One region of the Pseudonocardia sp. GCM10023141 genome, then DNA from elsewhere that is predicted to be linked to it. Evidence: riboswitches for the same ligand, from Rfam matches in the RefSeq annotation. Region 1 holds a riboswitch; each other region holds the start of a gene.
What was found. Region 1 has a riboswitch for cobalamin ahead of metE (5-methyltetrahydropteroyltriglutamate--homocysteine S-methyltransferase). Riboswitches for the same ligand answer to the same signal wherever they lie in the genome.
Positions count from the first base shown of each region.

Region 2: linked by a shared signal. The riboswitch ahead of ACFPFQ_RS45335 (ABC transporter substrate-binding protein) and the one ahead of metE (5-methyltetrahydropteroyltriglutamate--homocysteine S-methyltransferase) in region 1 are both predicted to bind cobalamin.
Region 3: linked by a shared signal. The riboswitch ahead of ACFPFQ_RS41175 (SAM-dependent methyltransferase) and the one ahead of metE (5-methyltetrahydropteroyltriglutamate--homocysteine S-methyltransferase) in region 1 are both predicted to bind cobalamin.
Region 4: linked by a shared signal. The riboswitch ahead of cobN (cobaltochelatase subunit CobN) and the one ahead of metE (5-methyltetrahydropteroyltriglutamate--homocysteine S-methyltransferase) in region 1 are both predicted to bind cobalamin.

Region 1 is NZ_JBHSIR010000087.1:235,552-243,205, reverse strand. It holds partial or broken gene ACFPFQ_RS47820 (hypothetical protein) at 1-118, opposite strand, end outside; gene metE (5-methyltetrahydropteroyltriglutamate--homocysteine S-methyltransferase) at 228-2,504, opposite strand; cobalamin riboswitch at 2,630-2,847, opposite strand; gene ACFPFQ_RS47810 (MFS transporter) at 2,997-4,349, opposite strand; gene ACFPFQ_RS47805 (NAD(P)-dependent alcohol dehydrogenase) at 4,375-5,385, opposite strand; gene ACFPFQ_RS47800 (mannitol dehydrogenase family protein) at 5,385-6,866, opposite strand; gene manD (D-mannonate dehydratase ManD) at 6,878-7,654, opposite strand, start outside.
Region 2 is NZ_JBHSIR010000082.1:174,742-182,395, reverse strand. It holds gene ACFPFQ_RS45355 (glucose 1-dehydrogenase) at 1-1,041, shown strand, start outside; gene ACFPFQ_RS45350 (glycoside hydrolase family 15 protein) at 1,043-2,842, shown strand; gene ACFPFQ_RS45345 (ABC transporter ATP-binding protein) at 2,896-3,675, opposite strand; gene ACFPFQ_RS45340 (FecCD family ABC transporter permease) at 3,672-4,745, opposite strand; gene ACFPFQ_RS45335 (ABC transporter substrate-binding protein) at 4,750-5,814, opposite strand; cobalamin riboswitch at 5,850-6,033, opposite strand; gene ACFPFQ_RS45330 (dihydrofolate reductase family protein) at 6,088-6,672, opposite strand; gene ACFPFQ_RS45325 (amidohydrolase family protein) at 6,782-7,642, opposite strand.
Region 3 is NZ_JBHSIR010000069.1:51,392-59,045, reverse strand. It holds gene cobT (nicotinate-nucleotide--dimethylbenzimidazole phosphoribosyltransferase) at 1-1,012, opposite strand, end outside; gene ACFPFQ_RS41175 (SAM-dependent methyltransferase) at 1,000-1,380, opposite strand; cobalamin riboswitch at 1,436-1,556, opposite strand; gene ACFPFQ_RS41170 (MMPL family transporter) at 2,237-2,572, shown strand; gene ACFPFQ_RS41165 (HAD-IA family hydrolase) at 2,566-2,853, shown strand; gene ACFPFQ_RS41160 (cyclodeaminase/cyclohydrolase family protein) at 2,905-3,414, opposite strand; gene cobA (uroporphyrinogen-III C-methyltransferase) at 3,411-4,631, opposite strand; gene ACFPFQ_RS41150 (cobalamin biosynthesis protein) at 4,777-5,166, opposite strand; gene ACFPFQ_RS41145 (aspartate/glutamate racemase family protein) at 5,511-6,200, shown strand; gene ACFPFQ_RS41140 (alpha/beta fold hydrolase) at 6,217-7,092, opposite strand; gene ACFPFQ_RS41135 (patatin-like phospholipase family protein) at 7,089-7,654, opposite strand, start outside.
Region 4 is NZ_JBHSIR010000018.1:63,649-71,302, forward strand. It holds gene ACFPFQ_RS09720 (Dyp-type peroxidase) at 1-398, shown strand, start outside; gene ACFPFQ_RS09725 (precorrin-2 C(20)-methyltransferase) at 534-2,033, opposite strand; gene ACFPFQ_RS09730 (precorrin-8X methylmutase) at 2,036-2,662, opposite strand; gene ACFPFQ_RS09735 (precorrin-3B synthase) at 2,659-3,795, opposite strand; cobalamin riboswitch at 3,992-4,113, shown strand; gene cobN (cobaltochelatase subunit CobN) at 4,215-7,654, shown strand, end outside.

The DNA.
Region 1 (7,654 bases):
CGCTGATGCAACCTGCCCCGGTCGCTGCGGGCGCAGGCGGCGTGGAACTGCCACAAGCCGTGGCGGCCATCGCCACGGCCGCGAGCACCGCGACGAGCGCCCCGGTCACGTTCTTCATGTCCCTCACCCTTGCACAGGTGTTCAGATGATCCGAGGATGCGTCGAGAACGACGTTGTCATGATCGAAAGGCTCTGTTGATCACGGCAACGTCGTTCTCGACGGTGGGTCAGGCCCGGACGCGAGCCGCTGCCGCCACCAGGTTGCGCAACGACGCCAGCACCTCGGGCTCACCGCGGGTCTTCAGCCCGCAGTCCGGGTTGGCCCACAGCCGGTCCGGCGTGACGAAACGACCGGCCGCGCGCAGCAGCTCCTCGATCTCGTCGGCCGTCGGCACCTCCGGCGAGTGCACGTCGTACACGCCAGGGCCGAGGCCCCGCGTCACGCCGGTGGCCAGCCCCTCGACCTCGGCCATGTGCGACCGGGCCGCCTCCAGCGTGGTGACGTCGGCGTCGAGCCCGTCGATGGCGTCGACGACCGCGGTGAACTCCGAGTAGCACAGGTGCGTGTGCACCTGCGTCGCGTCGGCCACACCACCGGTGGCCAGGCGGAACGCGTCGACCGCCCAGTCGACGTAGGCCTTGCGACCTTCTGCGCGCAGCGGCAGCAGCTCGCGCAGCGCCGGCTCGTCGACCTGGATGACGCGCAGGCCGGCCGCCTCCAGGTCGCTGACCTCGTCACGCAACGCCAGCCCGACCTGCCGGGCGGTGTCGCCCAGCGGCTGGTCGTCGCGGACGAACGACCAAGCCAGGATCGTGACCGGGCCCGTCAGCATCGCCTTGACCGGACGCTGCGTCAGCGACTGCGCGTAGGTGCTCCACGCCACCGTGATCGGCCTCGGCCGCGACACGTCGGCGTAGATCACCGGCGGGCGTACGCAGCGCGAACCGTAGGACTGCACCCAACCGTGCTCGGTGGTGGCGAAGCCGTCGAGGTTCTCGGCGAAGTACTGGACCATGTCGTTGCGCTCCGGCTCGCCGTGCACCAGCACGTCGAGGCCGAGGTCCTCCTGCAGCCGGATCACGCGCTCGATCTCCGCACGCATGCGACGCTCGTACTCGACGTCGTCGAGCTTCCCCGCGCGGTGGGCGGCCCGGTCGGAGCGGATCGCGCGGGTCTGCGGGAACGAGCCGATCGTGGTGGTCGGCACCGGCGGCAGCTGCAGGTGCAGGCGCTGGGCCACGACCCGGTCGGCAGCCGACCCGCGGGCGTAGTGATCGGCGCCGAGTGCGGCGAGGCGGGCCCGCACCTGCTCGTTGCGCTCACCGGAGCGGTCGGCGTTGCGCAGCGCGGCAGCCGCGTCGAACTCGGCGGAAACGCTCTGCCGCCCCTCGCGCAGGGCCCGGCCCAGCAGCACGACCTCGGCCACCTTCTGCTTCGCGAACGCGAGCCGGTCGCGCACGGTGGCGGCCAGGTTGGTCTCGACGTCGACGTCGTAGGGCACGTGCAGCAGCGAGCAGGACGAGCTGATCTCGACCGAGCCGGCCGGGCCCATCAGCGTGGCGGCGCGGGCGAGCGCCGTCTCCAGGTCGGTGCGCCACACGTTGTGCCCGTCGACGACGCCCGCGAGCAGCGTCTTGTGCTGCAGCGCCGGGAGCGTCGCAGCCAGGTCGAGGTCATCGAGGCCCGCCACCAGGTCCAGCGCGATCGCCTCGACCGGGCTGGCCGCCAGCACCGGCAGCGCCGGGCCGAAGTTGCTGTAGTACCCGGCCACGAGGATCTTCGGTCGGCCCGCCACCGCGCCGAGCCTGCGGTAGGCGACGGCGAGCGCGTCCAGCTCGGCTGCCGCGCGGTCGGCGGTGAAGGCCGGCTCGTCGAGCTGCACCCACTCGGCTCCGGCCGCGCCGAGCTCGGCGAGCAGCGCGGCGTACGCGTCGAGCACGGGCTCGAGCAGGTCGAGCGGGCTGAAACCGGCCGGAGCCCCCGGTGCGGCCTTCGCCAGCAGCAGGAACGTGACCGGCCCGATCAGGACCGGACGTGTCGGCACACCGGCCGCGAGCGCTTCGGTGAACTCCTCGACCGGCTTGCGGTCGGCGAGGGTGATCGCGGTGTCGGGGCCCACCTCGGGCACCAGGTAGTGGTAGTTGGTGTCGAAGAACTTCGTCATCTCCAGCGCCGGCACCGAACCGTGGCCCCTGGCCATCGCGAACAGGGTGTCGAGGTCGTCGAGCCCGAGCGCGGCGAAGCGCGGCGGCACCGCGCCGAGGATGCGGGCGGTGTCGAGCACCTGGTCGTAGTAGGAGAACGTGTTGCCGGGCACCGAGTCGAGCCCGGCGGCACGCAGCTGCGCCCAGGTGTCGCGGCGCAGCCCGGCGCCGACGGCGCGTAGGCCGTCCTGGTCGAGCGTGCCCGCCCAGTACTTCTCGACGGCCTTCTTGAGCTCACGGTCCGGGCCGATCCGGGGATAGCCCAGAACGGTCGTGCCGATGGTGTTGCTGGGAGTCACTGCTCTCTCCTCGCGAGCGGACGGAGGATCCGCCGCGTCGCGGGAAGCACGACGGCGCCCGGGCACACCGGTGCCCCGGACATCCGCACGGCCCTCCCACGAGGCCACGGATCCGCGCGCAACCGTCGGGTGCGCACACCGGTGGCAGGTCTTCGGACTCGCGGGCACGCGCCTCCCGGCGCACCTACCGACCGTCGCTTCCCAGGCCCTTCGACCCAGTGCTCGTTGACGGCTCTCGTTCCCACTCACCGCTGCGGGGCAGCCCCGGATTCTCACCGGGTTCCCTCTTGCCTCGGACCCGCCCGTACTGCGACGGGCCCGAACCACCAGCGCTTCGGACTATAGCGGCGCCCGGCGACGTCGCACCTGGCCGTGACGTTGGGCACGTGCCGCCGCCGGGCCGGGACCCGTTCCCGCGTTGCAGGAAGGCCACCTTGCCGCAAGATTCTTGCGGCAAGGTGGCCTTCCTGCAATGGGGTGTCAGCGGGGGTGTCAGCGCGCCGCCGGCACCGGATCGGTCGCGTCCTCGGGCACGTTGAGGTCGCGGTTGAGCGTCTCCGGCGACATCAACGTGGCCACCACGCTGATGATCGCCATCAGCATCATGTAGGCCGCCACCGGGATCCAGGACCCGGTGAACGCGCTGATCAGCGCCGCGCAGATCAGCGGGGCCACGCCGCCACCGAGCACCGACGAGAACTCGCGCGCGAGCGCGACCCCGGCGTAGCGGTAGCGGTTGCCGAACATCTCCGGGAACCAGCTCATCTGCACCGCGACGGCGCCCTGCCCGGCCAGCAGGAAGCCCACGATGATCGCGGCGTAGATCGCCCACGCCGAGCCGGTGCTCAGCGCGATGAACGTGGGGCCGGGCAGCACGACCAGCGCCGAGACGACCGCGAGGTAGATCGGGCGACGTCCGAAGCGGTCGGACAGGATGCCGAACCCGACGGCACCGATGCCGCCGCAGATCGCGCCGACGAGCAGCACCGGCGGCACGAACGACGGGTCCACACCCACGGCGGAGATCAGGTAGGACGCCATGAACACCTGGTAGGTGTAGGACTGCGCCGTCACGCCGACGTTCATGAACAGCGCCAGCAGCACCGGCTTGCGCCCGTGTTCGAGCACCTCGCGCAGCGGCGCCTTCGGCTCCGCGTGCTGCTCCTTGAGCTCGGCGAACACCGGGCTCTCCTGCAGCCGCCTGCGGATGATCCACGCCGCGATCGTCACGAAGATGCTGCTGAGGAACACCAGCCGCCATCCCCATTCCAGCACCGCCTCGGTCGGCAGCAGTTGCACGAGGATCCACGCCAGCGCACCGAGCGCGGTGCCCAGTGCCGCACCGGTCATCACGAGCGATGCCAGCCGCCCGCGACGCCCCGGATAGGCCGTCTCGGTCAGCAGCGTCGCACCGCCTGCCTGCTCGGCACCGGCCCCGAACCCCTGGAAGAACCGGCAGACCACCAGCAGGATCGGCGCCAGCAGCCCGACCTGCCCGTAGGTCGGCAGCAGCCCGATCGCGAGCGTCGCGCCGCCCATCAGCATCAGGGTGGCGACGAGCACCCACTTGCGCCCGAGCCGGTCGCCGAAGTGGGAGAAGAACAGGCCACCGAGCGGCCGGGCCGCGAAGCCGACGGCGTAGGCGCTGAAGCTGGCGAGGATGCCGGCGGCAGGGGTGATGTTCGGGAAGAACAGCTTGCTGAAGACCAGCGCCGAGGCCGTGCCGTAGATGACGAAGTCGTACTGCTCCAGCGCCGTGCCGATGAGGCCGGCCCAGGCTGCTCGGCGCACGCCCTTGCGGCGGGCGGGATCGATCGTGGTCGGGGTGCTCGCGATGGTGTCCATGCGTCCTCGAATGGAGTCAAGTCGATCAGGGGCGGATGACGACCTTCAGGTGTGACGGGTCGAGTACCGGAGCGCGCAGCGCCTCGGCCGTTCTGTCGAGCGGAAAGCGGCCCGTGAGCACGGCGTCGATGTCGACGACACCCCGCTCGACGAGCGCGATCGCGGTCGGGAACGCGTGCGCGTACCGGAACGCGGTCACCAGGTCGATCTCGTAGCGCTGCAGGAAGGCCAGCGGCAGCCCGTCCACCGACGGCGCGGCCTGCCCGACGACGGTGGCGCGGGCCGCGGGACCCAGCGTGCGGATGCCCTGCCACAGCGCCGCCGGATGGCCGGAGCACTCCAGCAGCCGGTGCACGCCCGTCAGCTCCGGGGCCCGCTCCGCGGTGTTGATCGTCGCTGTCGCGCCCAGCGAGCGGGCCACGGCAAGCCGGGCGTCGTTGACGTCGGTGACGACCACCTCGGCGGCCCCGCAGGCCAGCGCGACCTGCATGACGAGGATGCCGATCGGCCCCGATCCCGTCACCAGCACGCGGTGCCCGGCGCGGACGTCGGCACGCTGCACGGCCCACACGGCCACCGCCAGCGGCTCGATCAGCGACCCCAGCTCGGTGCCGATCGCGGCGGGCAACGGGTGCAGCGCCCGGCGCGAGACGACCAGGTGCTGCGCGAGCGTGCCGTGCGTGGGCGGCGAGCCGAAGCAGGTACCCGTCGGGCACAGGTGGTAGCGCCCGGACCGGCAGGTCGGGCAGTGCCCGCACCCGACGGCCGGCTCGATCGCCACCCGCGTGCCGACGGCGAGATCGACATCCGCACCCGCCGCCGTGATCACGCCGGACGCCTCGTGGCCGAGCACCGTCGGGCTGCGCAGCACGTTCTGGCCGTTGCGGCCGTCGGCGAAGTAGTGCATGTCGGAGCCGCAGACGCCCACGGCGTCGATCGCGACGAGCGCGTCGCCGGGACCGGGCGGGCGCAACGGGACCTGCTCGATGCGCACGTCACCGGCGGCATGCAGGACCGCGGCGCGGGTGGTCTCCATCATCGGCTCCCCACGGTGGCGGCGGCCTCGACGGCGGCGCGTGGCCCCGACCGGGTCAGGACCTCGGCCAGCTCCGCGACGCGCGCGGCGAACTCCGGGTGCTCGGCGAGCTCGGTACCGAGCAGCCCGCCGTCCAGCACGGCCGCGGCGAAGGCGGCGGTCGAGCCGGTGCGGGTGCGCAGTGCCGCGAGCCGCTCCCGGGCGGGGTCGTTCATGGCGGCCGCGTGCGGACCCGGGTCGAACCCGGCGGGCGGCGCGACGCAGCACAGGTACGCGGCGACGGTGAGCGCCAGCTGATGGGGCATCCGGCCGGCGGCCAGTGCGAGCACGGCGGGTTCCGGCACCCGTTGGCGCAGCTTGACCGAACCGTCGGAGCCGACCTGGTGGGTGCCATGCCCGAGCGCGGTGTTGGCCCACCGGGTGAACAGCTGCGCCACGTAGGCGTCGAGATCCACATCGGCGGGGACCTCGACGCTCGGAAGATAGTCCTCGATCGCCCGTTGCGCTGCATCCGCGACGAAGGGATTTCCGACCGCCTCCGGGATCGTCGCCGCGCCCGCGAGTGCACCCAGGTACGCGATGAGGGAGTGCGTGCCGTTGAGCAGCCGGAGCTTCAGCAGCTCGTAGGGCTCGACGTCGTCGGTGAACAGCGCTCCCCCGTGCTCCCAACCCGGCCGCCCGGCGGCGAAGCGGTCCTGCAGCACCCACATCGTGAACGGTTCGGCCGGCACCGGGACGGCGTCGGTGACGCCGAGGAGCCGGCGCGCGGTGGCCCGGTCGGCGTCGGTGGTGGCGGGGACGATGCGGTCGACCATCGAGTTGGGGAAGGTCACCGCACGGGCGAGGTACCCGAGCAGCTCGGTGGCCTCCGGGCCCGGCAACGCCGCGGCGAACTCCCGCACGAGGCGAGCGGTCTGATCCCCGTTGGCGGCCAGGTTGTCGCAGCTCAGCACCGTGACGGGCGCTCCGTGGGAGCGCGCGCGGCGCTGCAGGCCCCGAGCGATCTGCCCGATCGTCGTGCCCGGGGCACCGTCGCCGCGCAGGTCGGCGCGGACGGCAGGCGCGTCGAGGTCGAGCCCGGACGTGCGCGGGGAGAAGACGTAGCCGTGCTCGGTGACCGTCATCGTCACGATCGACGTGGTGGCGGCACCGATGGCGGCCACCACCGCGCCCGGGTCGTGGGCGGCGACGATCGCTCCGGTGTGGACGGCAGGCACCCGTGCCCGCGTCCCCTCCGGGGAGACCTCCAGCACCGCGTAGCGCAGCTCCTGGCGGTGCAGGGCGTCGACCACGGTGGCCGAGCGGCTCGCGACGCCGAGGATGCCCCACGGCCCGTCCTGCGCGGCGAGTGCCGCGGCGGTGTAGACGGCCTGGTGGGCGCGGTGGAAGTTGCCGAGTCCGAGGTGGACGATGCCGGTGGCGAGCGGGCCGCGCCGGTGCAGCAGGGCACCAGGGGCGGTGGTGGCGGCGCTGAGGGTCATGGCGGAGGGCGTCACCAGTCCGTCACCGACCCGTCGCGACGGCGGGCCACCGGCAGGTACGCCGGCTGGTAGGGGAAGCGGGCCGCTGCGGCCTCGTCGACCTCGACCCCGATCCCCGGTGCGTCACCGGGGTGCAGGTGACCGTCGGCGTAGCTCCAGGCGTGCCGGAACACCTCGCCGGCGAGCTCGGGATGGCCCATGTACTCCTGGATCGCGTGGTTCGGCGTGGCGAGGCCGAGGTGCAGCGCCGCCCCCATCGCCACCGGCGAGACGTCCGACGGGCCGTGCGGGGCCAGCCGGACCTGCCAGACCTCGGCCAGCGCCGCGATCCGGCGCAAGTGGGAGATGCCACCCGCGTGCGAGACGGCCGCACGCACGAAGTCGATCAGCTGCTCCGTGATGAGCTGTTGGAACTCCCAGATGGTGGAGAACACCTCGCCGATCGCGAGCGGGACCGTGGTGTGCTGGCGGATCCGGCGCAGCACCTCCTGGTTCTCCGCGGGTGTCACGTCCTCGAGCCAGTAGAGGTCCACCGGCTCCAGCGCCTTGCCCAGCCGGGCCGCCTGGATCGGGGTGAGCCGGTGGTGCGCGTCGTGCAGCAGCTTCAGCTCCGGGCCGGCGTGCTCGCGGGCCGCGGCCATCGCGACCGGGGCATGGCGCAGATAGGCCTCGGTGTCCCAGACCTCCTCGTCCGGCGCGGTGCCGCGCCCGGCGGGCTCGTAGCTGCCCGACTTGGTGACGCCGTAGACGGTGTCGAGGCCCGGCACACCCGACTGCGCCCGGATCGC
Region 2 (7,654 bases), on a different contig from region 1:
GCATTGACCGTGACCCCCGGCACGAGGGACTCGGCGCGGGTACGGGAGATGCCCGACCCGCCGGAGGCCGACGGTCCGATCCTGGTCCGGACCCTCGCGGTGGGCGTGTGCGGGACCGACCACGAGATCGTCGACGGCGCCTACGGCGAGGCCCCACCCGGCGAGGACCACCTGATCATTGGACACGAGTCCCTGGGCCGGGTGGAAGATGCCCCGGACGGCTCCGGCTTCACCCCCGGCGACCTGGTCGTCGGCATCGTGCGCCGACCCGACCCTGTCCCCTGCGCGAACTGCGCCGCGGGCCAGTGGGACATGTGCGCCAATGGGCGCTACACCGAACGCGGTATCAAAGCCCGACACGGCTACGCCAGTGAGCACTACCGGATCCACCCCGAATTCGCCGTCCGGCTCGACCCGGCACTGGACCGGGTCGGGGTGCTGATGGAGCCGACCACGATCCTGGCGAAGGCCTGGGAGCACGTCGAGAGCATCGGGCACCGCGCCGCCTGGTCACCACGACGGGTACTGGTCACCGGCGCCGGACCAGTCGGACTGCTCGCCGCCCTGCTCGGTGTGCAACGCGGCTACGACGTCCGGGTGCTCGACCAGGTCAGCTCCGGCCCGAAACCCCAGCTCGTCGCCGACCTCGGCGCGAGCTATCACACCGACCTGCAGGACGTGGACGCCGACGCCGACATCATCATCGAGTGCACCGGCGCCGGATCGCTGGTACTCGACGTGATGACCCGCAGCGCCCGCAACGCGGTCGTCTGCCTCACCGGGGTGTCCTCGGGAAGCCGCGAGGTCGGCGTCGACGTCGGCGGGCTCAACCGGGGCATGGTCCTGGAGAACGATGTCGTCTTCGGCTCGGTCAACGCCAACCGCCGCCACTACGAGCAGGCCGCCGAAGCGCTGACCAGGGCCGACCGCGGCTGGTTGGAACGCATGATCAGCCGTCGGGTCCCGCTGGAGCGCATCGCGGACGCCCTCGATGCCCGCGACGACGACGTCAAGGTCGTCCTCGACCTCGAAGCCGGCTGAGGTGGCCGGCCGGATCGAGGACTACGCGCTGCTCGGCGACACCCAGACCGCCGCACTCGTCGGCCGGGACGGGTCGGTCGACTGGCTGTGCCTGCCCCGCTTCGACTCCGCGGCCTGCTTCGCGGCGCTGCTGGACGACGAGCGGGCCGGCCGCTGGCTGCTCGCGCCCACCGCGGGCGGGCCGTGCACCCGGCGGTCCTACCGCGGCGACTCCCTCGTCCTGGACAGCGAATGGGACACCCCGGAAGGCTCCGTCCGGATCACCGACTGCATGCCGGTGCGGGGTGCGGCCGCCGACGTCGTCCGGGTCGTGCACGGAGTGTCCGGCGCGGTGCCGATGCGGATGGACCTGCGGCTGCGGTTCGACTACGGCCACGTCGTGCCGTGGGTGCGCCGCGACGGGCGCCACCTCGGCGCGATCGCCGGACCGGACGCAGCGTGGCTGAGCACCCCGGTCGACCTGCACAGCCGCCACCTGACCAGCACCGCGGCCTTCACCGTCCGGGCCGGCGAGTCGGTGCCCTTCGTGCTCACCCACTCCCCGTCCCACCGGCCCCGCCCCCGCCAGGTGCTGGCGGCCGGCGCCGTGGCCGACACCGAGCGCTACTGGGCGGACTGGATCGCCGCCTGCGGGTACACCGGGCCCTACGGCGAGGCCGTGCGCCGCTCGCTGGTGACGCTCAAGGCCCTGACCTACGCCCCGACCGGCGGGATCGTCGCCGCACCGACGACCTCGCTGCCCGAGCAGCTGGGCGGGCCCCGCAACTGGGACTACCGGTACTGCTGGCTGCGCGACGCGACCCTGACCCTGCAGGCGCTGCTGCGTAGCGGCTTCGACGACGAGGCCGCCGCGTGGCGGGAATGGCTGCTGCGGGCGGTGGCCGGGGACCCGGCCGACCTGCAGATCATGTACGCCGTCGACGGGACGCGGCGGATCCCCGAGTACGAGCTGCCGTGGCTGGCCGGCTACCAGGGCGCCGCCCCGGTGCGGGTGGGCAACGCCGCCGCCGACCAGTTCCAGCTCGACGTCTGGGGCGAGGTCCTCGACGGACTGCACCTCGCCCGCGAGGAGGGTCTGAAGGCCCGGGGCCCGGCCTGGGGCCTGCAACGTGCCCTGCTGGACTACCTCGAGGGGCACTGGGACGAACCCGACGACAGCCTGTGGGAGGTCCGCGGCGGGCGCCACCACTTCGTGCACAGCAAGGTGATGGCCTGGGCCGGCGTCGACCGCGGTATCCAGGCCGTCGAGCGGTTCGGCCTGACCGGACCCGCCGACCGCTGGCGGTTCCTGCGCACCCGGATCGCTGAGGAGATCCTCGACCGCGGCTTCGACACCACCCGCGGCACCTTCACCCAGTACTACGGCAGCCACGGCCTCGACGCCGCGCTGCTGCTGATTCCCCGCACCGGGTTCCTACCCTGGGACGACCCGCGGATCGTCGGCACCATCGACGCCGTGCAGCGCGAACTCCTCCAGGACGGCCTGGTCCTGCGCTACCGACCTGACGCCGACAAGGTCGACGGCCTGCCCGGCGCCGAAGGCGCCTTCCTGGCCTGCTCGTTCTGGCTCGTCGAAGCACTGCACGGCGCCGGCCGCCCGGCTCAGGCCCGGACGCTGTTCGAGAAGCTGCTCGCGCTGCGCAACGACCTCGGCCTGCTCGCCGAGGAGTACGACACCGGCGCCGGCCGGCAGGTCGGCAACTTCCCGCAGGCATTCAGCCACGTCGGCCTGATCAACGCCGCACACCGGCTCGACCGGGCGCCGGCCGGGACTCCGCCGCGGGGGTCGGTGGCCTCGTAGCCGCGGTGCCGCGCTCATCGAGCTGGACGGCACAACCACCCGGGACAGCGCCGTCAGGCGCCTCCGTCCGCCGAGAACAGCAGGTGGACGCGACCGGTGCCGGGATGGACCACCGGCGTCGCGAGCACGCCGAAGGCCTGCCGCACCAGGTCCGGGGTCAGCGCCTGCTCCGGAGTCCCCACCGCGAGCACGCCACCGTCGTGCAGCACGACGATGCGGTCGCAGTAGGCCGCGGCGAGGTCCAGGTCGTGCATCGCGGCGACGACGGTGCGACCCAGCGACCGGACGGTCTGCAGCAACGCGTGCTGGTGCCGGACGTCGAGGTGGTTGGTCGGCTCGTCGAGCAGCAGCAGCGGCGACTCCTGGGCCAGGCCACGCGCCAGCAGGACCCGGCGCCGTTCCCCGCCCGACAGCTGCCCGACCGGGACGTCGACGGCGAACGCGAGGTCCACCTGGGCGAGCGCGGACAGCACGGCACTGCGCTCCGTCGCGTCACCCCCGGCCCACGGCGGCCGGTGCGGGATCCGCCCGAGCGCCACCAGCTCCCCCGCCAGCAGGTCCGCGGGCAGGTCGTCCTCCTGTTCCACGAGCGCCAGCGCCCGCGCCCGGGCCCTGGCCGGCATCGCGGCCAGCCGTTCACCGTGCACGAGCACCTCGCCTGCGGCGGCCGGTCGGATGCCGGCCAATGCCCGCAGCAGCGTGGACTTGCCGGTGCCGTTGGCGCCGACGATCCCGACGACCTCGCCGCCGGCCACGTCGATGTCGACGTGGCGCAGGATGACGCGCCTGCCGATGGCGCACGCGAGCCCGCGGACACTCAGGTGCGCGATCACGACACGGATCCGAAGCTGTAGCGCCGCCGACCGAGCAGCAGCAGGAAGACCGGGGCGCCGATGACACCGGTGACGACGCTGAGCGGGATCTCGCTGGGCGCGGCCAGCGTCCGGGCGGCCACGTCGACCCAGAGCAGGAACAGCCCGCCCGCCAGTGCCGCGACCGGCAGCATCCGGCGGTGGCGCGCACCCACGACGAGCCTGCTGACGTGCGGCAGGATCAGCCCGACGAAGCCGATCCCGCCCGCGACGGCCACCAGTACCCCGATCATGATCGCGAGCAGGACGAAGAGCACGTTGCGCACCAGCCGCACGGGCACGCCCAGCGCGGCGGCCACGTCCGCGCCCGCGGCCAGTGCGTCGAGCCAGCCGTTGCCGGCCAGCAGCACCGCCCCGATCACCGCCACGGCGACGAACGGGAGCAACGACTGTTCCCACGTCGCCCCCGACAGGCTGCCCAGCAGCCAGAACAGCACCGACTGCGCGGCCTGCGGGTCGGCGCTGCGGAACACGAGGAAGCTCGCCATCGCCGCGAACGCCGACGACAACACGGTTCCGGTGAGCACCAGCCGCAGCGGGGTCAGGCCACCCTGGGCCATCGCCACCCCGAACACGAGCAACGCCGCGCCCAGCGCCCCCAGCAACGCACCCGCCGACAGCGCCCACAGCCCCGCGCCGGCGAACGTGCCCAGCGTGATCACGGCGGTCGCGCCGACGCTGGCGCCGGAGGAGACACCGAGCAGGTAGGGGTCGGCGAGCGGGTTGCGCACGAGCGTCTGCATGCCGCTGCCGCCCAGCGCGAGACCGGCACCGACGACGATCGCGAGCACCACGCGGGGCCCGCGGATCTCCCAGACGATCGCGTCGGCCACCGGATCGACGCCCGTGGGGCCACCGAGGAGCCGGTGCCGCAGGACGTCGACGACCACGCCCGGCGAGACGTCGGCCGCGCCGAAGGCCGCCGAGGCGAGCGCGCTCACCACCAGCGCCGCGACGAGCACCAGCAGCACGGCGGCCAGCGGGACGCGGCGCGTGGCTCGCCGGTCGGCGACACGCTCCGAGGTCGGCACCGGTCTACTTCAGGTCGGCCGGCAGCTTCCCGACGATGCCGCTGGGCGGCGCGAGCCCCAACCCTTCGAGCGCGACGCGCAGCTCGTCGGCGGCGTCGATGTTGGGGAAGCCGCTGGTGAACAGGGCCAGCGGGAGCACGACGATCCGGTTCTGCGCCACGACAGTAAGGTCCTTGAGCCCCGGCTGGCTCGTGATCGTCGCCTTCTTCTGCGCGACCTCGTCGGCGTTGCCCGAGCGGTAGTCCATGACGACGATGACGTCGGGCTGTGACTGCGCGACGCTCTCCCAGCTCGCGTGGAACCAGGTGGTGTCCTGTGCCGCGAAGACGTTCGTGCCCCCGGCCGCGTCGATGATCCCCTGCGGCGGGCCGTTGCGCCCCGAGGTGTAGAGGTCGTTCGTGCCGCTGTCGAAGAGCAGGATCTTCGGCTTCGTGGCCGGTCGGGGCGCGTCGGCGAGCGCCTTGAGCCGCGTGTCGAGCTCGGCGAGCGCGGCGCTCGCCTGCTGCTGGTGGCCGGTGAGGACACCGTAGTTGGTGACGTCGGCGCGCACCGCGTCCCAGGGATCCATGGTGCCGAGCTTGGAGTCCTTGCCGGCGCCGGGATCCTGGCGGCAGCTGTCGGAGATCACGTAGGTGGCGATGCCCTTGGCCGCCGCGGACTCGATCGTGACCCCGGACGCACCGGCGAACAGGCCTCTGAAGGAGCCGACCAGCAGGCCGGGCCGCTGGGCGAGCACCGCTTCCATCGAGATGGGGCTCTTGAGCCGCGGCACGCTCTCGATGCCCGGCCCGTAGAGGGCGCTCATCACGGCGTCGTTGCCGGGGGTCAGCGTGGCGGCCGCGAGCTGGCGCAGCGCCCCGATCCTCATCAGCGTGCCGACGTTCGCGGAGTTGCTCGTGGCGACGATGCGCTGCACCGGCGTGGGATAGCTGGCCGGAATACCGCAGTTGGTCACCGTTGCGGTGGCAGGCGCCGCGGTGATCGCCGGGGCCGGCGCGCCACCGCAGGCGGCCAGCGCCGCGGCGACGACGGCCAGTGCGGCCGGGAACCGGAGTCGGGAGATGGTCATGCAGAGGCCTCTGCTCAGGGGCTCGGATCGCGAAGCCCGGACGGCTGTCGGCCAGCAGGTCTTCGGACTCAGGATCATCCGGACGAGGCGCCTTCCCGGACCGTGGGGTCCAGTGGCATGTCGCCTCGCCCGTCACCTTCACCGCTGCGCGTCAGCTCCGGATTCACACCGGATTCCCTGACCCATTCACTGGGCGTGACTGGCCTCGTGGCGGAACCTAGCAGCCCGCCGCACCACCGAGCGGCCCCTGCAGTCCACGTCACCCTGCACCGGTCAGGTGCGCGTGTAGTTCGCGATGATCACGCCCGTGGTGGTCACCACGCTGCTGGTCAGCGTGAACTCGGTCAGCGGGGCCGGACCCTCGAAGAGCCGCGCGCCGCTGCCGAGGGTGATGGGGTGGATCAGCAGCGTGTAGTGGTCGATCAGGCCCGCGGCGTGCAGGCTGCGCACCAGTGCGGTACTGCCGATGATCATCAGGTTCGCGCCGGGACGATCCTTCAGCTCGGCGACGGTCTGCGCCGCGTCACCGCGCAGCAGGACCGAGTTCTCCCAGGCGTCGGCGTCGTCGAGGGTGCGGGACACGACGTACTTCCGGACGCCGTTCATGTGCTTCGTGAACGGGTTGCCGTCCGTGCGGGAGCCCCACGCGGTGATGAAGTCGGTCCAGGTGCGACGGCCGAAGAGCATGTCCGCCGGCTTGCCCATCCCCTTGCCGGCCTCCTGCTGCATCACCTCGTCCTGGAACGCGCCGCCCCAGCCGCCGTGCGTGAACCCGCCGCGCGTGTCCTCGTCGGGACGGCCGAGGCCCTGCACGACGCCGTCGAGGGTGATGCTCAGGTAGGTACCGATCGAACGCATGGGGTGGGTGTCCTTCCGGGTAGCGGACCGCCCCAGCGGCGGCCCGTCACCCGCTACACGAACGACGATCGGCGACATCGACACCCGCCGGCGAAGTTTCGTCGAGGGGTTACTTCTCCCCGTAGAGCTGCTCGTAGTTCTTGTAGAGGATCCGCTGCTTGAGCTCGTCGCTCACCGGAGCACCGTTGATCTTCCAGTACTCGCCCCAGAAGTCGCTCCACGGCTCGTCGGACGCGAAGAGCACGCGGTCCTCACCGATACCGCGCTTCTCGATCTCGGTCATCAGCCAGCGGGCGCCGAAGCCGATCGTCCACGTGGTGTCGCAGTAGACCTGGTAGCCCTCCTCCACCCAGTCGAGGAACTGCGGGACGAGCTTGATGTGGCCGCTGACGCCGCCACCGAAGTGCACCAGGTAGATCTTGACGCGCTTGCCGTAGCGCTCCACCAGCGGGATGAAGTTGTTGATGTCCGAGGCACCACCGGCACTGGTGTGGAAGTGGAACACCAGGTCGTGCTGCTCAGCGGCGTCGAAGCAGGCCTCGGCCAGCTCGCGCGTCTCGTCGTCCCAGGTGTTGGGGTCGGGGTTGCCGCCCAGCAGGAACGTGGTCTTGAGCGCCTTGATGCCGCGCTCACCCGCGCTCTCGAGCGTCTTGAGGGTGAGCTCCTTGTTCTGCGGCAGGATCGAGACCCACAGGCCGCCGACGAGGCGCTCGTTGTTGGTGACGGAGTCGAGCACCAGGTCGTTGAGCGAGAAGGCGTGGCCCTGCACCGGGATGCCGTAGTTGGGCAGGATCAGGCCGCGCTCGACACCGAGGTTGTCGATGTAGCCCAGGTACTCCTTCGCGTTGGCGAACTCGTAGACCGTGGGCTTGACCGGCTCCTTCAGGTTGTAGAACTGCCACGCGTCCATCGTCCCGATGTGGCTGTGCGCATCGATGACGCGCCCCTTGACCTTCTCAGTGGATGCCATCCGCACTCCCTT
Region 3 (7,654 bases), on a different contig from region 1:
CCCCGATGTCGACGACGCAGACCTCGGCGCCCACGCGGCGGGCGAACGCGTTGACGACGGCGCCGCCCGCGGTGAAGTTCGCGACCATCTGCGCCGTGACCTCCTGCGGCCACGGTGTCACGCCCTGCGCGTGCACCCCGTGGTCGGCCGCGAACACGGCCACCGCGGCGGGCTCCGGGATGGGTGCCGGGCACTGCCCGGCGATCCCGGCCAGCGTCACGGCCACGGCCTCCACCCGTCCCAGCGAGCCGGGCGGTTTCGTCATCCGGTCCAGCCGGTCGGCCGCGGCCGCCCGCGCGGCGGCGTCGGGCGGTGTGATGGCGGCGACGGTCTCGGCGAGCAGGTCCAACGGGTCCTCCCCCGGTAGTCCACGCAGGCCGAAGGCCTCGTGGTGCACGGCCCACCGCAGCGGTCTGCGGCGGGCCCATCCCGACGACTCGAGTTCCGGTCGGTCGGCGAACTCGGTGACGTGCCCGACGCACAGGTAGGCGACGAGCTCCAGGTGCGGGGGCAGGTCCAGCTCGCGGGCGAGCGCCCGCTCGTCACCGAAGCTGACCCAGCCCACACCCAGGCCCTCCGCGCGGGCGGCGAGCCAGAGGTTCTGGACCGCGCCGACCGTGGAGTAGGGCGCGGTGCGCGGCTGGGTGTGGCGACCCAGCGTATGGCGCCCACCGCGGGTGGGGTCGCACGTGACGGCGATGTTGAGCGGGGTGTCGAGGATCGCCTCGACCCGGACGCTGCGGAACGCGTCCGCCCGCGCCGCCGGCAGCGACGCCGCGTAGTCCGCCCGCGCCGCCGCGACGTGCGCCTGCACCCGCTCGCGGGTGGCGCGGTCGCGGATCAGGACGAAGTCCCACGGCTGCGAGAACCCGACGCTCGGGGCGGCGTGGGCGGCGACCAGCACGCGGTGCAGCGCCGCGTCGTCGATCGGGACGTCGGCCCGGAACCCGGAGCGGACGTCGCGGCGGCCTGCGACGACGCGATGGAACGCGTCCCGCGTCAGCTCGTCCACGGGCCCCCGGCCGCCACGAGGCTCTGCATCTCGGTGATGCCGGGCACGAGGCGCACGGTCAGCTCGCCCACCGTGTCGCGCACCGCCGCCGCCAGCGCGTCGAAGGCGAAGTCACCGCCCGGATCACCCTCCGATGCCACCACCGCCGTTCCGCCCGGGTGGGCGGCGAACCACGCCGCCACCGCGGCGGCCGCGCCCACCGGCACCCGCTCGACCCGCCAGGCCTCGGTGTAGAACAGCACCGTCTGCTCGGCACGCCCCACCTCCGGCACGAACACGACGTCGGCCGCGGCGAGCAGATCCGCCGCCCGCACCGTCACCAGACCCGGATCACCGGGTCCGACACCCACTCCCACCAGCACGTTCACGTCGCTCTCCTCCTCGAGGGTCCGCGCCCTCGCTCCGGGGTGATCGACGGCAGGAAGTGTCCTGGCTCCCGGATCGACACGAGCCGCCCGACCTTCCCGCTGCTGCAGTGGTCACGGGTGGGCGATCGCTTCCCGGTGACAGTGGCGGGACCGCGCCGGATTCCCACCGGCTTCCTCCACTGCCGTCGGCCGAAGCCCAACACAGACGGCGGCGGCGGTCAACGCGGCGTGAGAAGGCCGACCTCGCGCGGGTTCGGGATCACCCCACCCGGGTTGGCCGGGCAGCGCCACCGTCGCGCCGCCGCGACCGCGCCAGTCTCGGCTCGTGACACATCCGGAGGCAGGGATCGAGACGGTGCGGCTGGCGACGTGGAGCGCGCGACATCCGTGGCGGGCGGTGGCGGCGTGGTCGTGTTCGTGGCGCTGTGCGTCGGGACGGGATCCGCGGTCGGTACCGACCAGGGATCGATCAGCGCGTTCTGGATCGGCGAGGCCGGGCGGGCGGAGTCCCTCGCCGCCGCGGCCGGGCTGAGCCCGCCGGAGACCGAGAACATCCTCATCACCTCGGCGGCGGGGCCGCTCGACGAGGTCGCGGCGGCCGCGGCGGACGTCCGCGCCGCGCTGCGCGACGTTCCCGGTGTCGCACGGCACGACCGGGGTGCTGCGCCTCGCGGTGCCGTACGCGGAGAACTCCCCGGAGGGGGCGGCGTCGCTGCAGCGGTTGCGGGGACCCTGCTCCCCCAGGCCTTCGGCACCGCTGTCCGGTGCGGGGTGAGCGGAGATCTCCCGCGGCACCGACTACTCGGCGCACCAGGCCGAGCGCATCCCGTGGGTCATCGGCTCCCGGATGCCGCTGATGACGTTCGCGATCCTCGTGGGCCTCTCCACCGACTACCAGATCTTCGTGGTCTACCGGATCCGCGAGGCGGTGCGGCGCGGGGTGTCGACCCGGCAGGCCGTTCGCGAGGGGATCGCGAGCACGGCGGGCGTCGTCACCAGCGCTGCGGCGGTCATGATCTCGGTGTTCGTGAGCTTCCTGCTCATCAACCGGATCGAGATGAAGCAGGTGGCCGTCGGCCTCACCGCGGCCGTGCTGTTCGACGCCGTGGTGCTGCGGATCCCGATCCTGCCGGCCGCCATGACGATCCTCGGGAGTGGACGTGGTGGCCCCGCTACCGCACCGCGATCCTGAGCAACTCCGCTGACGGTGCGCGCCGCGAGGAGTCGCGGCGCTATGGCTTCCCCGACCTCGTCGATGTGCTGCTCTACTCCCACGAGATCGGGATCGCGAAACCCGACCCGCGCGCGTACCAGCTGACCTGCGAGCGGTTGGCGGTCGAGCCCACCGGAGCGGTGTTCGTCGACGATGTACCGGCCAACGTCGAGGCCGCGCGGCAGATCGGCATGCACGCGGTCCTGCACACCGACGCAAGGCAGACGATCATGGCGGTCGAGGCGCTGTTGCGGAGCTGAGCGCGCGGGGCCCGCGAGATGTCAGAAGGGCGTCCATGCTGACGGTGAACGTCAGGAGGGCGTCCTTCCTGACGTGTGCGACGGCGGGGGCGGGGCGTTCGCCGCCACCAGGCCGTCCGCGGTGGTGATCGCCGCCTCGGCCAGCGCGACGGCCGCGAGCGCGTCACCGCGCAGGTTCGGGTTGCCGTCGCGGGCGAGTCCGGCCGCCAGCGCGGCGACCTCGTGGGCGATCGCCGCGATCTCCGCGGGCACGGCCGAAGCGGCGGCGCGGGTGCGCTCGACGGCCGCGGGCCGAGCCGGGTCGTCGCGGGGCAGCCGCAGCGCGGCGAGGAACTCGCGGTACGCGGCGGCATCGGCGTCGGCCAGCGGCTCCGCCCGGTCGCGCAGCGCATCCGCCGCGGCCGGTGCGGCGCCCGGCTCGGGCGCGTAGCGGGCCGCCATCCCCGCGAGCGCGGCGGCCAGCGCGGTGGCGAGTGCGGCCGCGCCACCGCCACCGGGCGCGGGCGTGCGGTCGGCGACGGCCACGAGCAGGTCGCGGACCGACAGGTCGAGCAGGCTCACGACGTGACCTGATGGTCGACGAGACCCGCGACGGGCCCGACGACGATCACCGCGGGCGGGTGGATCTCCTGGTCGCGCACGGCGTCGGCGACCTCGGCGAGCGTGGTGCGCACGGTGCGCTGGATGCGGGTGGTGCCGTCCTGGATCACCGCGACCGGGGAGTCGGCGGGGCGGCCGCCGTCGATCAGGGCCGCGGCGAACAGCCCGATCCGCTCCACGGCCATCATCAGCACGATGGTGCCGCGCAGCCGGCCCAGCGCGGGCCAGTCGACCAGGCTGGTGGGGTGACCCGGGGCGACGTGCCCGGACACCACCACGATCTCGTGGGTGACGCCGCGGTGGCTGACCGGAACGTCGGCGACCGCGGGTGCGGCGAAGGCGCTGGTGATGCCCGGTACGACGGTGACCGGCACGCCGGCCTCGGCGCAGGCGAGCACCTCCTCGAACCCGCGTCCGAAGACGTACGGGTCGCCGCCCTTGAGGCGCACGACGAAGCGGCCCGCCCTGGCGTGCTCGATGAGCAGCTCGTTGATCCGGTCCTGGTGCATCGCGCGCCCGTAGGGGATCTTGGACGCGTCGATGACCTCGACGTGCGGCCCGAGGGTGTCGAGCAGGTCGCGCGGGCCGAGCCGGTCGGTGACCACCACGTCGGCGCGGGCGAGCAGGCGCCGGCCGCGCACCGTGATCAGCTCGGGGTCACCGGGGCCGCCACCGACGAGCGCGACGCCGGGGTGGGCGGGCTCCGCGGCGTCGTCGACGACCCCGGCCTGCAGCGCCTCGACGAGGGCGGTGCGGACCGCGGCCGAGCGGCGCGGGCGACGTCCGGCCAGCACCCCGACCGTCAGGCCGTCGTGGCGCCCGACCGCGGGGGTGACGGCGGTGCCCTCGGGGGCGTCGTCGGCGCGGACGCAGAAGATCCGCCGCCGCTCCGCACCCGCGCTGACCTCCGCGTTGACCTCGCGGACCTCGGTGCAGGCCACGACGTACCAGGCGCCGGCCAGATCGGTGTCCTGGAACGGGCGCTGCGACCAGCGCAGCTCCCCCGCCGTCGCCATGCCCTCGACGGCAGGCGTGACCTCGGGTGCCACCACCTCGATGTCGGCGCCAGCCGCGAGCAGCCCGGTGAGCCTGCGCTGCGCGACGGTGCCGCCGCCCACCACGAGAACCCGGCGGCCGGCGAGGTCCAGCCCGGCGAGGTACGGATCGCTCATGATCATTCTCCCTCCGCCGCTGACGAGTCCGAGTGTCGACGGTGCGAGGGATCGCGGCGGGGCCGCCGGTGGATCGACCCGGTTCCCGTGCCGCCGAACGGGCGCGATCATAGCCCGCGGGCGGCCCTCCACCCGGGCGTCGCGACCCAGCTCACCCGCTCGCGACGGCGACCGTCACCCGCCCGACCACGATCTTGGCGACGACCAGCCGCACCGGCCCCCCGCCCGCCAGCTCGGCGGCGGCGTGCAGGGCGGCCGCCTCGGCGACGCTGGGGGTGCCGGTCGCAGCCTGCACCCGCGCGTCCGGATGGGGCACCGTGACCCGCGCGAGCACGGCGGCCGGGTACGTCCACAGCTCGGCAGGCGCGATGGCGGCGAGGATGCCCGGCTCGTGGGCCTTGCCGTCGACGCTGGCGTAGGCGCGGACGTCGGCGGCGTCGATGCCGTGGGCGGTGGTGAGCAGGGTGAGCGCGGCCGTGACCTCGGCGGTCGAGATGCCGCGACGAGCGCCGATCCCCACCACCATTCCGCCCCTGTGCACGGGCGGGACGCTACGCCGGGTTGCAGGAAAGCCACTTTCCCGCAACGTCATGGCGGGAAAGTGGCTTTCCTGCCATCGCCGCGCGAGGGTGGCGGGCCAGCGGGGACCTCTCGGTGACCGCACCCATCGGCCCCGCGCCGGCCCCGGCGCAGGAAGGTGGCCTTGCCGCAAGAATCTTGCGGCAAGGTGGCCTTCCTGCAACCCGAGAGCGTGGCGCGCCGGGTGAGTGACCACCGCCCACAGGTTCCGGTTGGATCATGAGCCGATGAGCACTCGACCACCGGCGCTGTGATCCGCGCGAGCCGCACCACAGCGACGTCGCGAGGATCGGCACACTGGGTCATGTGCAGACCATCGGCCTCATCGGCGGCATGAGCTGGGAGTCCAGCGCCGAGTACTACCGGCTCGCCAACGAGGCGGTGGCGCGCGAGCTCGGCGGCCTGCACTCGGCGCGGCTGCTCATGACGTCGGTGGACTTCGCCGACATCGAGGAGCTGCAGCGCGACGGCGACTGGGACCGGACCGGCGTCCTGCTCGCCGCCGAGGCGCGCTCGCTGCAGGACGGCGGCGCCGACATGGTGTTGCTGTGCACCAACACCATGCACATCGTGGCGGACGCGGTCGCGGCCGCCGTCGACATCCCGCTGCTGCACATCATCGACGTCACCGCGGCCGCGGTGCTCGCCGCCGGTCACCGGCGCGTGGGGCTGCTGGCCACCGGTTTCACCATGGAGATGCCGTTCTACCGCGACCGGATGGCGGCGCACGGCATCGATGTCGTCGTGCCCGACACCGACGACCGGGCCCTCGTCCACCGCGTCATCTACGACGAGCTGTGCCGCGGCATCGTGCTGGACTCGTCGCGCGCCGCCTACCGCGACGTGATCGGCAGGTTGGTGGCGGCCGGGGTCGAGGGCGTGGTGCTGGGCTGCACCGAGATCGAGCTGCTGATCACGCAGGCCGACAGCGCCGTGCCGGTGTTCCCGACCACCCGGCTGCACGTCGAGGCCGCCGTGGCGCGGGCGCTCGGCTGACAGCGAGCGGGCCCACTCAGCCCACCAGCGCGGAGACCTCCGTGATCACCGACGACCACAGCTCACGGGGCAGGTGGTGGCCCATCCCGGAGTAGGTCCGCAGCCTGGCCCCGGGCACCGCAGCGGCGGTGGCCCGCCCGGCCGCCACCGGGATCAGCGGGTCGGCGGCGCCGTGCACCACCAGCGTCGGCGCCCGTACCCCGCCGAGCGCCGCCACCCGGCTCGGTGACGCACCGACCGCGGCCAGCTGGCGGCGGGTGCCGGTGGCGTCCTGGGCACGCGCGAACGCGCGCCGGGCGTAGGCGCGCAGCCAGTCGTCGTCCTGCGGGTAGCCCGGCGAGCCGATCACGTGCATGGTGCGGACGATCCGCTCGGCAGCCTCGTCGGCCGTGCGGGCCGGGCGGGCGGCCAGCGCGAGCGCCGCCCGGACCGTCGGGCGCCCGATCCGCGGCGACGGTGTGGACATCACCGACGTCAGCGACCGCACCCGACGCGGGTGCTCGATCGCGACCGCCTGCGCGATCATCCCGCCCAGCGACGCGCCGAACACGTGTGCCGACCCCCAGCCCAGCGCGTCCATCACGGCGACCGCATCGCCCGCCATGTCGGAGATCCGGTAGGACGCCACGAGCTGCGGCGCGGCGAGCAGGGCGGGCAGCGGCGGCGCACCGCGACGGGTCAGGTGCGTGGACGCGCCTGCGTCGCGATTGTCGAACCGGGCCGGGCTGAACCCGGCGCGCACGAACGCATCCAGGAACTCGTCGCGCCAGTAGTACATCTGCATGCCGAGGCCCATGATCATCAGCAGCGGCTCGCCGTCGGACGGGCCGTACCGTTCGTAGGCCAGCGTGATGTCGCCGTTGCGGGCCGTCGCGGTGGTGGGTTCGGTCATGCCGCGGCGCGTCCCTCGTCGACGGCCTCGTCCAGCGCATCGGTGGACGTGGCGAGCGCCGTCTCCAGCACCCGCGAGCGCCGGCGCGGGTTCATCAGGTTGCCGCCCATCGCGTAGAGGTCGGCCGGACCCGGCGTCAGCACCGTGACCTGCGTGCCCGTGGCCCGCACGGCCCTGACCTCGGCGTCGAGCCACCGGGTGAGCAGCAGCCGCACCCCGCGCTCGACGCCCGAGATCGGATCGCGCGGATGGTCGTAGGCGTGGCTGGCCAGCGGCGCGAGCACGTACACCTCGTCGAACTGCGGTGCGCCGGGCCGCGCCAGCAGCCCCAGCGACGTGCTGGACGCGATGCCGCCGTCGATGTAGCGCCGCCCGCCGATGACCTGCGGGGTGAACCAGCCCGGGATCGAGCAGGACGCGAGCACCGCCTCCCCCACCGAGGACGGCGGGCCACCCGTGCGGCCGAAGACCGTGCGCTTGCCGGAGTCGTAGTCGACGGCCACCACCCACAGCGGTGAGCCGGGCACCCAGCCGTCCGGGGTGACGCCCAACCGTTCCTGCA
Region 4 (7,654 bases), on a different contig from region 1:
TGCAGATGTGGGACCACGACTCCGACACCTGGGAACGGTTGCCGGTCGCGGACCAGGAGCGGGTGATCGGGCGCAGCAAGCCCGACAGCATCGAGATCGACGAAGCCTTGATGCCCGCCGACAGCCACGTCTCCCGCACGGTGCTGGAGGTCGACGGCGAGGAGCTGCCGATCTTCCGGCGCAACGTCGCGTTCGGCGGGGTGTCGGGGCACGGCACCGCGTTCGTCGGGTTCAGCTGCGACCAGTGGCGGCTCGCGGAGATGCTGCGGCGGATGGCGGGCGTCGGGGACGGGGTGCGCGACGCGCTCACGTGCTACACCACACCGGTGACGGGCGGGTACTACACCGTGCCCTCGGTCACGGCATTGGCGCGCTTCGCGCCGCCGGAGGAGGACTGAGCCGCAGGTCGCCGTTCCGACCCCGGCCCCGTTGCAGGAAAGCCACTTTCCCGCAACGACGTTGCAGGAAAGTGGCTTTCCTGCAACCCGCCACCCACCTCGCGGCGAGGGCGGGCAGGGCAGCGTGCGGGCCGATCAGCGCTCGTAGTGCCGCGGGGTGAAGACCGTGGCCTGCCCACCCCGCTGCACCACCCGCGTGGTGGACGACCCGATGATCAGCAGCGTGCGCATGTCCACCTGCTCCGGGTCCAGCTCGGCCAGCGTCGTGACGGTGATGCGCTCGCCCGACCCGCCGACGTCGCGCCCGACCACCACCGGCGTCTCGGGGGAGCGGTGCTCCAGCAGCAGGTCACGGGCCGCCCCCACCTGCCACGGTCGTGCGGACGAGCGCGGGTTGTAGATCGCGATCGCCAGGTCGGCACGGGCCATCGCCACCAGGCGCTCGGCCACCACGTCCCACGGCTTGAGCCGGTCCGACAGCGAGATCACCGCGTGGTCGTGGCCCAGCGGTGCGCCCACCGACGCGGCGACGGCGAGCGCGGCCGTCACCCCGGGCAGCACGCGCACGGGCACGTCGAGGTACTTGGGCTGGGCCGCCACCTCCAGCACCGCGGCGGCCATGGCGAACACGCCCGGGTCACCGCCGGACACGACGGCCACCCGCCGCCCGGACGCCGCGAGGTCGAGCGCGTGCGCCGCGCGCTGGGCCTCGACGCGGTTGTCGCTGGCGTGGCGGGTCTGTCGCGGGTTGGGGGCGACGCGGGCGAGGTAGGGGCCGTAGCCGACCAGGTCGTCGGCGGCGGCGAGGGCGGCGGCGGTCTGCGGGGTGAGCCAGTCCCGGCCTGCGGGTCCGGTGCCGATCACCACGACCTCACCCGCGCCGGTGGTGGGCTCCGGGTAGCGCGCGGGGACGGACGCGGCCACGCTGCCCGGCACCAGCGCGATCGCGAAGTACGGAACCGAACCGGGCTCGACGTCGACCAGGTCGGCGGTGCGCTCGCCCGCCATCGTCGCGCGCTCGACGTAGCGCGCGCCGTCGAGCCGACCGGCGTCGCTGATCGCCCCGCGGACGGTGCCGAACGTGCGGCCCAGTTTGAGGATCGCCGCCGAGTCGGTGTCGGCGAGGCGGCGGGCCAGCTCGGCGCGGGGCAGGGTGCCCGGCAGCACGGTGAGGATCTCGTCGCGCTCCACGAGCGGCTGGCCCAGCGCGGCCGCGGCGGCGCTGATCGACGTCACCCCGGGCACGACCTCGGTCTCGTAGCGGTCGGCCAGCCGCTTGTGCATGTGCATGTAGGAGCCGTAGAACAGCGGGTCGCCCTCGGCGAGCACGACGACGTCGCGGCCGGCCTCGAGGTGGGTGGCCAGCCTGGCCGCGGCCTCGGTGTAGAACGCGTCGATGGCGCCCTGGTAGCCGCCGGGGTGGTCGGTGGTCTCGGTGGTGACGGGGTAGACCAGCGCTTCCTCGATCTGTTCGGCGCGCAGATGCGCCGCGGCGATGCCACGGGCGATGGAGCGGCCGTGGCGCGCCGAGTGGTAGGCGATCACGTCGGCGGCGGCGATGACGCGCGCTGCCTTGATCGTGATGAGCTCGGGGTCGCCGGGGCCGACCCCCACCCCGTAGAGCTTGCCGGGCACGCCTACTCCTGCTCGCTGGCCAGCGCGTTGACCGCGGCGACCGTGATGGCCGAGCCGCCGCGGCGGCCGTGGACGACGAGGTGCTCGATGCCGTAGGCCGCGAGCGCCTCCTTGGACTCGGCGGCGCCGATGAACCCGACCGGGATCCCGATCACGGCGGCCGGACGCGGGGCGCCGGCATCGAGCATGTCGAGGAGGTGGAACAGCGCGGTGGGGGCGTTGCCGATCGCGACGACGGCCCCGTCGAGGTGCTCGCGCCACAGCTCCAGCGCCGCGGCGCTGCGGGTGTTGCCCAGCTGCGCGGCCAGCGCCGGGACGCGGGGGTCGCGCAGCGTGCAGAGCACCTCGTTGGCGGCGGGCAGCCGGGTGCGCGTGATGCCGGAGGCCACCATCATGGCGTCGCAGAGGATCGGGGCACCGGCCCGCAGCGCCGCCCGGCCCGCGGCGACGACGCCCGGGGAGAAGCCGATGTCCTGGGGCAGGTCCACCTGGCCGCAGGCGTGGATCATGCGCACGGCGACGTGGGCGACGTCGGGCGGCAGGCCCGAGAGGTCGGCCTCGGCCCGGATCGTCGCGAACGACTGCCGGTAGATCTCCGCGCCGTCGCGGATGTAGGTGCGGGTGCTCACAAGCCGTCCTGCCGTTCGCCGTCGATCAGGTAGCCGCCGTCCGCGAGCGCCACGGCGTCGACGTGCGGCGCGTGCGGTGCCCCGCAGCGGCGCTCGCAGCCCGAGACGTGGGTGCGGCGGTGGATCAGGGGGAGCGCGGTGCGGGCGTCGGCCCGGACGTCGGCGAGCGCCTTCGCGCAGCCCGGCCGGCCCGCGCAGGCGCTGAGCAGCGGCGCGGGCGACGCCGGGTCCACGACCAGACCGGCGGCGGCCAGCCGTGCGGCTGCGTCGGCGGTCGGCAGCACGATCGACCGCCACGGCGTGACGACCACCCGCTGCGCGGCGTCGGCCAGTACCAGCAGTTGGGCGGCCGTCAACTCCCCGAGCACCGGAGCGACGGCCAGCGCGGTGCCCCCGTCGGCACGCCGCACCGGACCCACCCCCGCGAGTCGGGACGGAAGGACCCGCGAGTCGGGACGGATCGCCCCGCGAGTCGGGGCGGATGGACCCGCGAGTCGGGCCCGGTCGGCCTCGGGAAGCTCGATCGCGCGCCAGGCGCTGCCACGGACCTGCAGGAACGTGGTGGCGGCGCGCACCAGCAGCGCGACGGCGTCCTCGGTCCGCGCGGTGACGCCGGTCTCGGTGCCGGCCACGACCAGCGTGCCGGTGGCGGCGTCGAGAGCCTGCCAGCACAGGTCCGGTTGCTCGGCGGCGACGTCGCCACGACCGTCGTCGAGTGCGAAGAGGAACCGGCCCGACAGCCCGGCGAGCTCCGGGCGGGCGCACAGCGCCCGGTCCAGCGCCGGGGCCAGCTCCCGGACGTCGGCGAGGCCACCGGCGATGCCCGACAGCGGTGACGCGAGCACGTTGCGCACCCGCTCGTGGGTGCGCGAGGGCAGCAGCCCGCAGCCGGTGAGCCGGCGCTCCAGCTCGGGGTCGCTGCGATCGAGGCCGCGCAGCTGCAGGTTGCCCCGCGACGTCAGGTGGATCTTCCCGTCGCCGAGGTCCTCGGCGCAGGCGGCCAGCACCCACAGCGCGGCCGCGTCGACCTGTCCGCCCGGCAGCCGGACGCGCGCGAGCGCGCCGTCGGCGGCGTCGTGCGGGGCGAGGACGCCGGGACAGGCGTCGACGCGGACACGGACGGGGGTGGGCACCGGGTCACTGTAATCACGCACGCCGGTGAGCCGGGGGAGCCGACGATCACACTCCGTGCCGCACCGGGATGTCAGCAAGGTGGCCTTCCAGACGTTCAACGTCAGGAAGGCCACCTTGCTGAGATGCGGGACCGGCTTGACTCCCGCCCCGACGCCACCGACAGTGAGGCGCACAACTGCACAGCGCGAGCGGGTCCAGGAAGCCGGTGCGAGTCCGGCGCGGTCCCGCCACTGTCACCGGGGAGCGAACCCCGTCAACGGCCACGGGGTAGCACCCGGAAGGCCGGGGCGAGCGTCGATCCGGGAGCCAGGACACTGCCCCGCTCGCTCGCCACCATGACCTGGGACGAGGATCCCGAGGAAGGTAATCCCATGCGCTGCGCCGCGTGCCGCTGTTTCGTGCCCGAGGGCGTCTCCTCGTGATCCTGCTGCTCTCCACGTCCGACACCGACCTGCTGTCGGCCCGCGCGAGCGGGGCCGGCTTCCGGTTGGCCAACCCGGCCCGCCTACTCGTCGACGATCTTCCCGCCCTGCTCGACGGCGCCGACGTCGTGGTCGTCCGCATCCTCGGTGGCCGCAGGTACTGGGAGGACGGCCTCGACGCCCTCGTCGCCTCCGGCAAGCCGCTGGTGGCGCTCGGTGGTGAGCAGGCGCCCGACGCGGAGATGATGCAGCAGGGGACCGTGCCCGCCGGCGTCGCCGCCGAGGCGCACGCGTACCTCGCGCAGGGTGGCCCGGCCAACCTCGCGCAGCTGCACGCGTTCCTGTCCGACACGCTGCTGTTCACCGGGGAGGGCTTCGAGCCCCCGACCGCGCTCCCGACGTGGGGCGTGCTCGAGCGCACCGCGCGGGAGACCAGTGGCCCCACCGTCGCGGTGCTCTACTACCGCGCCCAGCAGCTCGCCGGGAACACCACCTACGTCGAGGCGCTGTGCACCGCGATCGAGGACGCCGGTGGCCGCGCGCTGCCGGTGTACTGCGCGTCGTTGCGCCAGGCCGAGCCCGCCCTGCTCGAGAAGCTGCGCGAGGCCGACGCGCTGGTCGTCACGGTGCTGGCCGCCGGTGGTACCAAGCCCGCGTCGGCGAGTGCCGGTGGCGACGACGAGGCGTGGGACGTGACCGAGCTCGCCGCGCTCGACGTGCCGATCCTGCAGGGCCTGTGCCTCACCAGCAGCCGCGCGGCCTGGGCCGACGGCGACGACGGCCTGACGCCGCTCGACGTCGCCACGCAGGTGGCCGTCCCCGAGTTCGACGGGCGGCTGATCACCGTGCCGTTCTCGTTCAAGGAGATCGACGCGGACGGCCTGTCGGTCTACGTGCCCGACCCCGAGCGGGCCGCTCGCGTCGCGGGGATCGCGGTGCGCCACGCGGGGCTGCGGCAGATCCCCAACGCCGACAAGCGGATCGTGCTGATGCTCAGCGCGTACCCCACCAAGCACGCGCGGATCGGCAACGCCGTCGGGCTCGACACCCCGGCCAGCGCGGTCGCCCTGCTGCAGGCGATGCAGGCCGCCGGGTACGTGATCGGGGAACTGCCCGGTGTCGCGGAGTCCGACGGTGACGCGCTGATCCACGCGTTGATCGCCGCAGGCGGGCAGGACCCGGAGTGGCTCACCGAGGAGGCGCTGGAGTCCAACCCGGTGCGGATCTCCGCGGCCCGCTACCGGCAGTGGTTCGCCGGGTTGCCCGCGGACTTCCGCGAGGATGTGGAGAACCACTGGGGCACCGCGCCGGGTGAGCTGTTCGTCGACCGCAGCACCGACCGTGACGGCGAGATCGTGGTCGCGGCGATGCGCGCCGGCAACGTCGTGATCATCGTGCAGCCGCCGCGCGGGTTCGGCGAGAACCCGGTGGCGATCTACCACGACCCGGACCTGCCGCCCAGCCACCACTACCTGGGGGCCTACCGCTGGCTCGCCGCTCCGGTGGCCGACGGCGGTTTCGGGGCGGATGCGATCGTCCACATCGGCAAGCACGGCAACCTGGAGTGGCTGCCCGGCAAGACGATGGGCATGAGCGCTTCCTGCGGCACCGACGCCGCGCTGGGTGACCTGCCGCTGATCTACCCGTTCCTCGTCAACGACCCGGGTGAGGGCACGCAGGCCAAGCGCCGGGCGCACGCCACGCTCGTCGATCATCTGATCCCGCCGATGGCGCGCGCGGAGAGCTACGGCGACATCTCCCGCCTGGAGCAGCTGCTCGACGAGCACGCCAACATCTCCGCGCTCGACCCGGCGAAGCTGCCCGCGATCCGCCAGCAGATCTGGACGCTGATGCAGGCGGCCAAGCTGGATCACGACCTCGGGCTCAGCGAGCGCCCGCACGAGGCCGAGTTCGACGACTTCCTGCTCCACGTCGACGGCTGGCTGTGCGAGATCAAGGACGTGCAGATCCGCGACGGGCTGCACATCCTCGGTGCCGCGCCCGCCGGGGAGGCGCGCATCGACCTGGTGCTGGCGATGCTGCGGGCCCGGCAGATGTGGGGCGGGGAGCAGAGCGTCCCCGGCCTGCGCGAGGCACTGGGCCTGGTGGAGGACGGCACCGAGTCGAAGGCGCGCACCGACGAGGCCGAGGAGATCGCCCACGCCCTCGTGGCGGCGATGGACGCGACCGGCTGGGACCCCGACGCCGCACCCGGCGTGGTGGCAGCCGAACTGGAACGTCGAGAACGACGTTATCATGATCAACAGGGCCTTTCGATCATGACAACGTCGTTCTCGACGGAATCTCGGGACCGGGTGGGGGCCGTGTTGCGGTTCGCCGCCGACGAGGTGGTGCCGCGGTTGGAGCAGACCCGCCACGAGATCGACCAGGTGCTGCACGCCCTCGACGGCGGGTTCATCGCGGCCGGGCCGTCCGGGTCGCCGCTGCGCGGGCTGATCAACGTGCTGCCGACGGGGCGCAACTTCTACTCCGTCGACCCGAAGGCGGTGCCGTCGCGGCTGGCGTGGGAGACGGGCCAGGCGATGGCCGAGTCGCTCGTCGCCCGCTACCGCGCCGATCACGGCGACTGGCCGCGTTCGGTCGGGCTCTCGGTGTGGGGCACCAGCGCCATGCGCACCTCGGGGGACGACGTCGCCGAGGTGTTCGCGCTGCTGGGCGTCCGGCCGGTCTGGGACGAGGCCAGCCGCCGCGTCACCGCGCTCGAGGTGATCGGGCTCGACGAGCTGGGCCGCCCCCGCATCGACGTCACCGTGCGGATCTCGGGCTTCTTCCGCGACGCGTTCCCGCACGTGCTGGCCCTGCTCGACGACGCGGTGCAGCTCGTGGCCGCCCTCGACGAGTCACCCGAGCAGAACTTCGTCCGCGCGCACGCCGCCGACGACGCGCCGGACCGCCCGGTCCGGATCTTCGGCTCCAAGCCGGGCACCTACGGCGCCGGTCTGCTGCAGCTCGTGGACTCCCGCAACTGGCGCGACGACGCCGACCTCGCCGAGGTCTACACGACCTGGGGCGGCTACGCCTACGGCCGTGGTGTCGACGGGGTGCCGGCGCGCGCCGCGATGGAGACGGCCTACCGGCGGATCACGGTGGCGGCCAAGAACACCGACACCCGCGAGCACGACATCGCCGACTCCGACGACTACTACCAGTACCACGGCGGCATGGTCGCCACCGTCCGCGCGCTGACCGGGAAGTCGCCGGAGGCCTACATCGGCGACTCGACGCGTCCGGAGGCCGTGCGCACCCGCACGCTGTCCGAGGAGACCGCGCGGGTGTTCCGCGCCCGCGTCGTGAACCCCCGGTGGATGGAGGCCATGCGCCGCCACGGTTACAAGGGCGCGTTCGAGATGGCGGCCACCGTCGACTACCTGTTCGGCTACGACGCCACCACCGGCGTCGTCGCCGACTGGATGTA